2 regions of the Streptomyces siamensis genome follow, and region 1 is predicted to be linked to the other one. Evidence: predicted binding sites of a transcription regulator. Region 1 holds the regulator's gene; the other holds the start of a gene.

Region 1 (5,263 bases):
GCAGCTCCCGCGCCATGCGGTGGCCCTGTCCGGCCCACAGCGCCATGCCCTGCGCGTCGCCCGCCCGGGCAGCCGCCTTGCGCAGCGGCGAGGTCAGATGGTGGACCTCGGGGTAGGCGGCGGGCGCGTACGGCCCGTGCTCGCGCAGGAACCGGTTGACGAGTCCGCGCGCGGGGCGGCCGGAGAACGCCCGCGTCAGCTCCGTACGGACGTAGAGCGGGTTGGTCAGCGCCTGCTTGTGCACGGCGTTCGCGCCGGACTCGTGGGTGGCGAGGAACGCGGTGCCGAGCTGGGCGGCGCTCGCGCCGGCCGCGAGGGCGGCGGCGATCTGACTGCCGCGCATGATGCCGCCGGCCGCGACGATCGGGATCCGCACGGTCTCGCGGACCTGCGCGATCAGCGAGAGCAGGCCGATGCCGGTGCCGTCCGTCTCCGGGTTGTCGCGGTGGGTGCCCTGGTGGCCGCCCGCCTCGACGCCCTGCACGACGACGGCGTCGGCGCCCGCCCGCTGCACCGCCAGGGCCTCGTCGGCCGTGGTCGCGGCGATCAGGGTGAGGGTGCCGACGCGGGCGAGGGACTCCAGGACCTCGGGGGCGGGGCAGCCGAAGTGGAAGGAGACCACCGGCACCGGGTTGTCGAGGAGGACGGCGAGCTTGGCGTCGTAGCCGTCGTCGCGGCCGCTGTCCGGGTCGCCGAGCTCGGTCTCGTACCAGGCGGCCTCACCGGCGAGCTGGTTGGCGTACACCTCGACGGCCGACCGGTCCGCGTACTCGGGCTGCGGCATGAAGAGGTTCACGCCGAAGGGCTGGGCCGTGAGTCCGCGCAGCTGCTTGATCTCCTGGTACATGCCGTCGGCGGTCTTGTACCCGGCGGCCAGGAAACCGAGTCCGCCGGCCTCGGACACTGCCGCCGCGAGCTGCGGCACGGAGACGCCGCCCGCCATGGGGGCCTGCACGATCGGCAGTGGGAAGAGATCGGTCAGCGCGGAGGACATGACCGCATGTTGTCACGTCCTCCGTACAAGTCCGAATCCACCCTTCCGCCTGTCCGGGACCGGCCGGAAGGGCACCTGGTCAGCGCCCTCCGCGGCTCCGGTCCCGGCTTCGACGGTCGTGTCAGCGGCCGTTGAACGCGTCCTTCAGACGCGAGAACAGACCCTGCTGGCCGGGCTGGAACTGCCCGGTGGGCCGCTCCTCGCCACGCAGCTTCGCCAGTTCGCGCAGCAGTCGCTCCTGCTCGGGGTCGAGCTTGGTCGGCGTGGTGACCTCGACATGCACGATCAGGTCGCCGCGCCCGCCGCCGCGCAGGTGCGTGACGCCCCGCCCGTGCAGCGGGATCGACTGCCCGGACTGCGTGCCCGGACGGATGTCGACCTCCTCCAGGCCGTCGAGCGTCTCCAGCGGCACCTTCGTGCCGAGGGACGCCGCGGTCATCGGGATGGTGACCGTGCAGTGCAGGTCGTCGCCGCGCCGCTGGAAGACGTTGTGCGGCAGTTCGTGGATCTCCACGTACAGGTCGCCGGCGGGGCCGCCGCCGGGGCCGACCTCGCCCTCGCCCGCGAGCTGGATCCGGGTGCCGTTGTCGACACCGGCCGGGATCTTCACCGTGAGGGTGCGACGGGAGCGGACCCGGCCGTCGCCCGCGCACTCGGGGCACGGGGTCGGGACGACGGTGCCGAAGCCCTGACACTGCGGGCAGGGGCGGGAGGTCATGACCTGGCCCAGGAAGGACCGGGTGACCTGGGAGACCTCACCACGGCCGCGGCACATGTCGCAGGTCTGCGCGGAGGTGCCCGGTGCGGCGCCCTCGCCGTTGCAGGTGGTGCAGACGACGGCCGTGTCGACCTGGATGTCCTTCGTGGTGCCGAAGGCCGCCTCGTCCAGCTCGATCTCCAGACGGATCATGGCGTCCTGGCCCCGGCGGGTGCGCGAGCGCGGTCCGCGCTGCGACGCCGTGCCGAAGAAGGCGTCCATGATGTCCGAGAAGTTCCCGAAGCCGCCGGCGCCGAAGCCACCCGCGCCACCGCCGCCCGCCTGGGACAGCGGGTCGCCGCCGAGGTCGTAGACCTGCTTCTTCTGCGGGTCCGACAACACCTCGTAGGCGGCGTTGATCTCCTTGAACCGCTCCTGCGTCTTCGGATCGGGGTTGACGTCCGGATGTAGCTCGCGCGCGAGCCTCCGGAACGCCTTCTTGATCTCGTCCTGGGAAGCGTCGCGGCGCACGCCGAGCACGGCGTAGTAGTCCGTGGCCACTTACGACTCCGCCAGGATCTGTCCGACGTACCGTGCCACCGCTCGTACCGCTCCCATCGTTCCCGGGTAATCCATGCGGGTCGGGCCGACCACGCCGAGTTTGGCTACTGCCTCGCCGCCCGAACCGTAGCCGACGGAGACCACGGACGTGGAGTTGAGTCCCTCATGGGCGTTCTCGTGACCGATCCGCACGGTCATGCCCGAATCCTTCGCCTCACCAAGCAACTTGAGGAGCACGACCTGCTCCTCCAGCGCTTCGAGCACCGGCCGGATGGTGAGAGGGAAGTCATGTCCGAAGCGGGTGAGATTGGCGGTGCCGCCGATCATCAGCCGCTCCTCGGTCTCCTCGACGAGTGTCTCCAGGAGGGTGGAGAGCACCGTGGCGACCGTACCGCGGTCCTCGGGCTCCTCGAACGCCTCCGGAAGATCCTGCACCAGCTGCGGGACGTCCGCGAAGCGGCGGCCCGCGACCCGGCTGTTGAGCCGCGCCCGCAGGTCCGCGAGCGACGTCTCGCCGAACGGCGCGGGGCAGTCGATCATGCGCTGTTCGACCCGCCCGGTGTCCGTGATCAGCACGAGCATGACGCGCGCCGGGGCGAGCGACAGGAGCTCCACGTGCCGCACGGTGGAGCGGGTCAGGGACGGGTACTGCACGACGGCGACCTGCCGGGTGAGCTGCGCGAGCAGCCGCACGGTCCGGGCCACGACGTCGTCGAGGTCGACGGCGCCGTCGAGGAAGTTCTGGATGGCCCGCCGCTCGGGTGCCGTCATCGGCTTGACCCCGGCCAGCTTGTCGACGAACAGCCGGTAGCCCTTGTCCGTGGGGATGCGCCCGGCACTGGTGTGCGGCTGGGCGATGTACCCCTCGTCCTCCAGCGCCGCCATGTCGTTGCGCACGGTCGCGGGCGAGACGCCGAGCCGGTGCCGCTCGGTGAGTGCCTTGGAACCGACCGGCTCCTCGGTGCCCACGTAGTCCTGGACGATGGCGCGCAGCACTTCGAGCCTGCGTTCACTGAGCATCGCGCACACCTCCAGAAGTCGGCTCCGTGGTCTTCGTGGCCCCTGGCCTGGCACTCAGCGCACGCGAGTGCCAGCGTTCCCCGGCCCAGTGTACGGCTGTGAGGTACGGCCCGGGCAAGGGCCGGCCTGCGATGTCGTGCTCACCACGTCCGCACGGCTAGCGTCTCCGTATGAGCGTGACTTGGGAAGAGCCGGGGTGGGAAAGGGTGACACCCCGGGTCGGACGACGGCGGCTTCCGGTCTGGGACTGCACCGTCGGGCTCGTGGTGGGCGCGGACGCCGCGCTCGTGATCGACGCGGGGTCGAGCCTCGGTGAGGGCGCGCGGCTGCGCGCCGAGGCGCTGCGGCTGCTCGGGCCCGGTCGCAGGGTGACGCACCTCGCACTCACGCACCCGCACTTCGACCACGTCTTCGGGGCGGCCGCGTTCTCGGGGGTGGAGGTGTTCGGGGCGGTCGGGCTGGACGCCGTCCTCGCCGACGGGCGTGAGGAACTGCGCGCGGACGCGGTGCGCAACGGCCTCGGACCGAGTGCGGCGGCCGAGGCGGCGGACCTTCTGGTGCACCCCCGGCACGCGGTGTCCGGCGAGTGGACGCTCGACCTCGGCGGCGTCCAGGTCCTGCTGGCGAACGTGGGCCCGGGACACACCGCGCACGATCTGGCGGTCCTGGTCCCCGGCGGGCCGGGCGGACCGGAGACCGTCTTCTGCGGGGATCTGGTGGAGGAGTCGGGCGAACCCCAGGCCGGTCCCGACGCGATCCCCTCACACTGGCCGGCCGCCCTGGACCGGCTGCTCGACCTGGGCGGCGAGGACGCGGTGTACGTGCCCGGTCACGGAGCGACGGTGGACGCGGCGTTCGTGCGCGCCCAGCGGGACGCGCTGGCGGCGCGTTTCGGCGTGTCGTAGCGATCTCCCCCGCACCGCCCCGCCGCTTCTCCTATCGTCATCCGAATGCGCCAGTACTCTCCGGACCTGACTCCGCCGTGGAAGAAGCCCAAGCCCGTACCGGAGGTCGCGGCGGACCCCGGTCTGGTGGTCGAGGAGCCCGGTACCGGATTCTGCGGTGCCGTGATCCGCTGCGAGGCGGGCACGGTCACCCTGGAGGACCGCTTCGGCAAGCACCGGGTGTTCCCGCTGGAGCCGCGCGGCTTCCTGCTGGAGGGGCGGGTGGTGACGCTCGTACGGCCGTCGTCGGCGCCGGCACGTCCGTCCCGCACGGCGTCCGGTTCGGTGGCCGTGCCCGGTGCGCGGGCCCGGGTCGCCCGCGCGGGCCGCATCTACGTGGAGGGCCGCCACGACGCCGAGCTCGTCGAGAAGGTGTGGGGCGACGACCTGCGCATCGAGGGCGTCGTCGTCGAGTATCTGGAGGGCGTCGACGACCTCCCCTCCATCGTCGAGGACTTCGGTCCCGGCCCCGACGCCCGGCTGGGCGTCCTGGTCGACCACCTGGTGCCCGGCACGAAGGAGTCCCGCATCGCCGAGGCGGTCACCAGCGACCACGCCCTGGTGCTCGGCCACCCGTACATCGACATCTGGGAGGCCGTGAAACCGTCGGCCGTGGGCATCGCGGGCTGGCCCCGGATCCCGCGCGGGCAGGACTGGAAGACAGGCGTGTGCCGGGCCCTGGGCTGGCCGGAGAACACCGGCGCGGCCTGGCAGCACATCCTGTCCCGGGTGCGCTCCTACAAGGACCTGGAGCCGGAACTCCTGGGTCGCGTGGAGGAGTTGATCGACTTCGTCACGGCGCCGGAGTGACGGTCCTGCCGCCGGTTCCGCGGGTGCGGCTCCGGTGCCCTTTGAAGTCGGGGTCCCCGCCGTAGCCGGAGTCCATCCGTCGCCCGCCGAACCAGAGATCCGGCGCCCATCGGAGGCAGCCCGCCGCCACGGCGTCCCGCCCGTCGGAGGGCCGCAAGGAGACGCGGAGGCGCAGCCGGGGCAGTCCGGGCTGCAACGGCTCGCTGTCGCGCACGAACAGCCACAGCAACGGGTCGT
Region 2 (5,263 bases), on a different contig from region 1:
TGAAAGGGTGCCGCCCTCGGAACGAAGGACGGTGATCGACCGGGGTCGATCAGAAGTCCATGTCACCGCCCGGCATGCCGCCCGGAGCGGCCGCGGCGGCCTTCTCCGGCTTGTCGGCGATGACGGCCTCGGTGGTGAGGAACAGCGCGGCGATGGAGGCGGCGTTCTGCAGGGCAGAGCGGGTCACCTTCGCCGGGTCGATGATGCCCTCGGCGATCATGTCGACGTACTCGCCGGTCGCGGCGTTCAGACCGTGGCCGACGGCCAGGTTGCGCACCTTCTCGACGACGACGCCGCCCTCGAGGCCGCCGTTGACGGCGATCTGCTTGAGCGGGGCCTCCAGCGCGAGCTTCACGGCGTTGGCGCCGGTCGCCTCGTCACCGTCGAGCTCCAGCTTCTCGAACACCTGGGAGGCCTGGAGCAGGGCCACGCCACCACCGGCGACGATGCCCTCCTCGACGGCCGCCTTCGCGTTGCGAACGGCGTCCTCGATGCGGTGCTTGCGCTCCTTGAGCTCGACCTCGGTGGCGGCACCGGCCTTGATGACGGCCACGCCGCCGGCCAGCTTCGCCAGACGCTCCTGGAGCTTCTCGCGGTCGTAGTCCGAGTCGGAGTTCTCGATCTCGGCACGGATCTGGTTGACCCGGCCGGCGACCTGGTCGGCAGAGCCGGCGCCGTCGACGATCGTGGTCTCGTCCTTGGTGATGACGACCTTGCGGGCACGGCCCAGCAGGTCCAGACCCGCGTTCTCCAGCTTGAGGCCGACCTCCTCGGAGATGACCTCGCCGCCCGTGAGGATGGCGATGTCGCCGAGCATGGCCTTGCGGCGGTCACCGAAGCCCGGAGCCTTGACGGCGACGGACTTGAAGGTGCCACGGATCTTGTTGACGACCAGGGTCGACAGGGCCTCGCCCTCGACGTCCTCGGCGATGATCAGCAGCGGCTTGCCGGACTGCATGACCTTCTCGAGGAGCGGCAGCAGGTCCTTGACGTTGCTGATCTTCGAGTTGGCGATCAGGATGTACGGGTCGTCGAGGACGGCCTCCATACGCTCCATGTCGGTGGCGAAGTACGCCGAGATGTAGCCCTTGTCGAAGCGCATACCCTCGGTGAGCTCCAGCTCCAGACCGAAGGTCTGGGACTCCTCGACGGTGATGACGCCTTCCTTGCCGACCTTGTCCATCGCCTCGGCGATGAGCTCGCCGATCTGGGTGTCGGCGGCGGAGATGGAGGCCGTGGAAGCGATCTGCTCCTTGGTCTCGACATCCTTCGCCTGCTCGAGCAGCGCACCGGAGACGGCCTCGACGGCCTTCTCGATGCCGCGCTTGAGGGCCATCGGGTTGGCGCCGGCGGCGACGTTGCGCAGGCCCTCGCGGACCAGGGCCTGGGCGAGGACGGTCGCGGTCGTCGTACCGTCACCGGCGACGTCGTCGGTCTTCTTCGCGACTTCCTTGACCAGCTCGGCGCCGATCTTCTCGTACGGGTCCTCCAGCTCGATCTCCTTGGCGATGGACACACCATCGTTGGTGATCGTGGGGGCGCCCCACTTCTTCTCAAGGACGACGTTGCGGCCCTTGGGGCCGAGGGTCACCTTGACGGCGTCGGCGAGCTGGTTCATACCGCGCTCAAGGCCGCGCCGTGCCTCCTCGTCGAACGCGATGATCTTGGCCATGTGAAGTGGTCCTCCCGGACTGGGGTGGAAAGCTCACAGGACCGCGCTGGCGCCCGCGACGGACGGCCTGCATGCCTCGTGGTTCCTTGCCCCACCCGGCCTGCGGGCCTCACCGACCCGGTCCTTCGTTGTCACTCTCACCTTCAGAGTGCTAACGCCAATGATTAGCACTCGCCCCTGTCGAGTGCAAGCGGCTCCAGCGGATCCCCAGGTGAACACAGGGGCGCACGGGAGCGGACCACGGGACGGCCCCCGCGCCGCGGACAGACCGAAGGGCCCGTACCCCATGGGGATACGAGCCCTTCGTCACGTCGAACAATCAGTCGGCGCGTGCTTCAGCCGGCAGCCAAACGGACCATGTCCGCCTGCGGCCCCTTCTGACCCTGCGAGATCTCGAACTCGACCCGCTGGCCCTCTTCAAGGGTGCGGTAGCCGTCCATCTGAATCGCGCTGTAGTGGACGAATACATCCGCACCACCGTCGACCGCGATGAAGCCGTACCCCTTCTCCGCGTTGAACCACTTGACGGTGCCCTGAGCCATGCCTAACTCCCCTATTACTGGCCCTTGCACAGATCCACACTTCGCGGATCCGGGTCAGACCTCACCCCCCAACGGTTGGGGGTGTGCGCCGGAACGCGTCGACCGCGGCTGAATGTATCTGCCCAACTGCCGTCTGCAACAGGTCAATCGGACGAGAATTCTGGGCACGGCCGATCGGGAATATGCGGAGAATGTGCGAAGATTCAGGGCAAGTCGGGCCCCGTAAATGCCATAAACGGCTCAAAAAGGCGGGGCACTTTGGCTACTTCTTGTCGGGTGCCGCACAGGTACTCATATGCGTCCGGCATGAAATGCCAAGCGGGTTCCCCAACTGTACCGTGCTCAACCATGCAGAATTGCCCCCTCCGTTTCTCTCACGGAGGGGGCAATTCGATGAACTCTCGGTGATGGGCATTACCCTCGGTAACGATCTCACTCTCGGTGACGTCCGTCCGCGGGCCTCGCGCCCAGGCCGGCATGTCACCGCTCGGGGGTCAGCCTCCGGCGACGGCCGGGATGATCGACACGCCCGCACCGTCAGGCGTCGCCGTCTCGAGACCCTGCTCGAACCGCACGTCGTCGTCGTTGACATAGACGTTGACGAAGCGGCGCAGCTTGCCCTGGTCGTCCAGGACGCGCGCGGAGATGCCCGTGTGGTTCTTCTCCAGGTCGGCGATGACCTCGGCGAGGGTCGCGCCCTCGGCGCTCACCTCGGCCAGGCCGCCGGTGTAGGTGCGCAGGATGGTGGGGATGCGGACGTTGACGCTCATGATGCGAGGCCAGCCTCTCGGAAGGAGTCCAGGTTCGGGCGGATGGTCGCGGTCAGGCCGGTGTCCGAGGCCACCGCGTCCAGGGTCTTGAGGCCGTCGCCGGTGTTCAGCACGACCGTGGTCAGGGCCGGGTCGAGCAGACCGTTCTCGATCAGCTTGCGGGTGACGCCGACGGTCACACCACCGGCCGTCTCCGCGAAGATGCCCTCGGTGCGCGCCAGCAGCTTGATCGCGTCGACGATCTGCTCGTCGTTCACGTCCTCCACCGCACCGCCGGTGCGCCGCGCGATGTCGAGCACGTACGGACCGTCGGCCGGGTTGCCGATGGCCAGCGACTTGGCGATGGTGTCCGGCTTCTGCGGGCGGACGACGTCCTGCCCGGCCTTGTAGGCGACGGAGACCGGCGAGCAGCCCTCGGCCTGGGCGCCGAAGATCTTGTACGGCTTGTCCTCGACGAGGCCGAGCTTGATCAGCTCCTGGAGACCCTTGTCGATCTTCGTGAGCTGGGAGCCGGAGGCGATCGGGACGACCAGCTGGTCCGGGAGCTTCCAGCCGAGCTGCTCGCAGATCTCGTAGGCGAGGGTCTTGGAGCCCTCCGCGTAGTACGGGCGCAGGTTGACGTTGACGAAGCCCCAGCCCTCGCCGGCCGGGTCGCCGATCAGCTCGGAGCAGAAGCGGTTCACGTCGTCGTAGTTGCCCTGGATGCCGACGAGTTCGCCGCCGTAGACCGCGGCCATGACGACCTTGCCCTGCTCCAGGTCGTGCGGGATGAACACGCAGGAGCGGAAGCCGGCGCGGGCCGCGGCGGCGCCGACGGCGCCGGCGAGGTTGCCGGTGGAGGAGCAGGACAGGGTGGTGAAGCCGAAGGCGCGGGCGGCCTCCAGGGCCTGCGCGACGACGCGGTCCTTGAAGGAGTGCGTCGGGTTGCCGGAGTCGTCCTTCACGTACAGGCCGCCGGTCACGCCCAGTTCGCGGGCGAGGTTGTCGGCCTTGACGAGCTTGGTCCAGCCGGGGTTGATGTTCGGCTTCTCGGCGACGTCCGCGGGGACGGGCAGCAGGGGCGCGTAGCGCCAGATGTTCGCGGGGCCCGCTTCGATGCGCTTGCGGAGTTCCTCGGTGTCGTAGGCCGAGTAGTCGTACGCGATCTCCAGCGGGCCGAAACACTCCTCGCAGGCGAAGACCGGGCCGAGGGGCACGCGGTGGCCGCACTCCCGGCACGAGAGGGCGGCGGCGGGACCGAGGTCGACGGAGTTCGTGGTGGTTGCAACTGTCTGCGCAGCCATGGAGGCGAGGCCCTTTCTCCTCATCTTCCTCACGACGCATCTCGCCGTGAGACGGATTTGGCACCTTCCCAAGCCGGGAGCCTCGCGGTGCGATCGAGACGTCGATCGGTACGAGACCGGCTGGAGGGTTGCCGGGGCTTCATCGGGCCGTATCCCTCTGCCCCTCTGGATGAGCGGTATTTGATTGTTTGACTATTGAACTGCTTACGCGCCGACGATCCAGGACATGCGATGGTCACCCGCGTTGTTCAAGACTGTAACCGACGGCCAGGACAGTTGAACCTGTCGTCCGAACCGCGAGACGGCCCTAGCCGATCAGCCGCTGCCACGGCGGGCATGCCGATGAGAGCATGTGATCAAACAGTGAGGAGCCGCAGACTGTGCTGGAAGAAGTTGAGCGCTGGCTGGGCACACGCTCCTGGTCCGTGTCCGATCGCCCGCTCCACAAGCTCATGGCCGCGAAACGCGCCACCGGTTCGACGGTCAGCGTGGTCCTGCCCGCCCTCGACGAGGAGGAGACGGTCGGCGACATCGTCGCGATCATCCGCCACGACCTGATGGAACAGGTCCCCCTCGTCGACGAGATCGTCGTCGTCGACTCCGGCTCCACGGACCGCACGTCCGAGGTCGCCGCCGCCGCGGGCGCGCGGGTCGTGCACCGCGACGACATCCTGCCGCGCATCCCGGCCGTGCCCGGCAAGGGCGAGGTGCTGTGGCGGTCGCTGCTCGTGACGAGCGGGGACGTCATCTGCTTCATCGACGCCGATCTGAAGGAGTTCTCCTCGGACTTCGTCACCGGGATCGTCGGCCCGCTGCTCACCGAACCGGGTGTGGACCTCGTCAAGGCCATGTACGACCGGCCGCTGACCGTGTCCGACGGTTCCGCGTCCGGAGCGACGGCGGCGGCCGGCCAGGGCGGCCGTGTCACCGAGCTCATGGCCCGTCCCCTGCTCAACATGCACTGGCCGCAACTCGCGGGCTTCGTCCAGCCGCTGG

Evidence for each region. The regulator HrcA, encoded in region 1, represses chaperone genes, less so after heat shock. The targets are predictions, from matches to a motif close to TTNGCACTCNGNNNNNCNGAGTGCNAA.
Region 2: groL (chaperonin GroEL) is a predicted target of HrcA. The motif match lies at 1,801-1,827, and genes of this name have one in related genera.

What each region holds. Positions count from the first base shown of each region.
Region 1 covers NZ_BAABKB010000002.1:646,541-651,803, reverse strand. The annotation lists gene ABEB03_RS05540 (nitronate monooxygenase) at 1-994, opposite strand, end outside; gene dnaJ (molecular chaperone DnaJ) at 1,116-2,252, opposite strand; gene hrcA (heat-inducible transcriptional repressor HrcA) at 2,253-3,272, opposite strand; gene ABEB03_RS05525 (MBL fold metallo-hydrolase) at 3,443-4,177, shown strand; gene ABEB03_RS05520 (DUF3097 domain-containing protein) at 4,223-5,026, shown strand; gene ABEB03_RS05515 (hypothetical protein) at 5,010-5,263, opposite strand, start outside.
Region 2 covers NZ_BAABKB010000005.1:247,206-252,468, forward strand. The annotation lists gene groL (chaperonin GroEL) at 50-1,672, opposite strand; gene ABEB03_RS12880 (cold-shock protein) at 2,008-2,214, opposite strand; gene ABEB03_RS12885 (MoaD/ThiS family protein) at 2,709-2,984, opposite strand; gene thrC (threonine synthase) at 2,981-4,267, opposite strand; SAM riboswitch class I at 4,285-4,443, opposite strand; gene ABEB03_RS12895 (glucosyl-3-phosphoglycerate synthase) at 4,648-5,263, shown strand, end outside.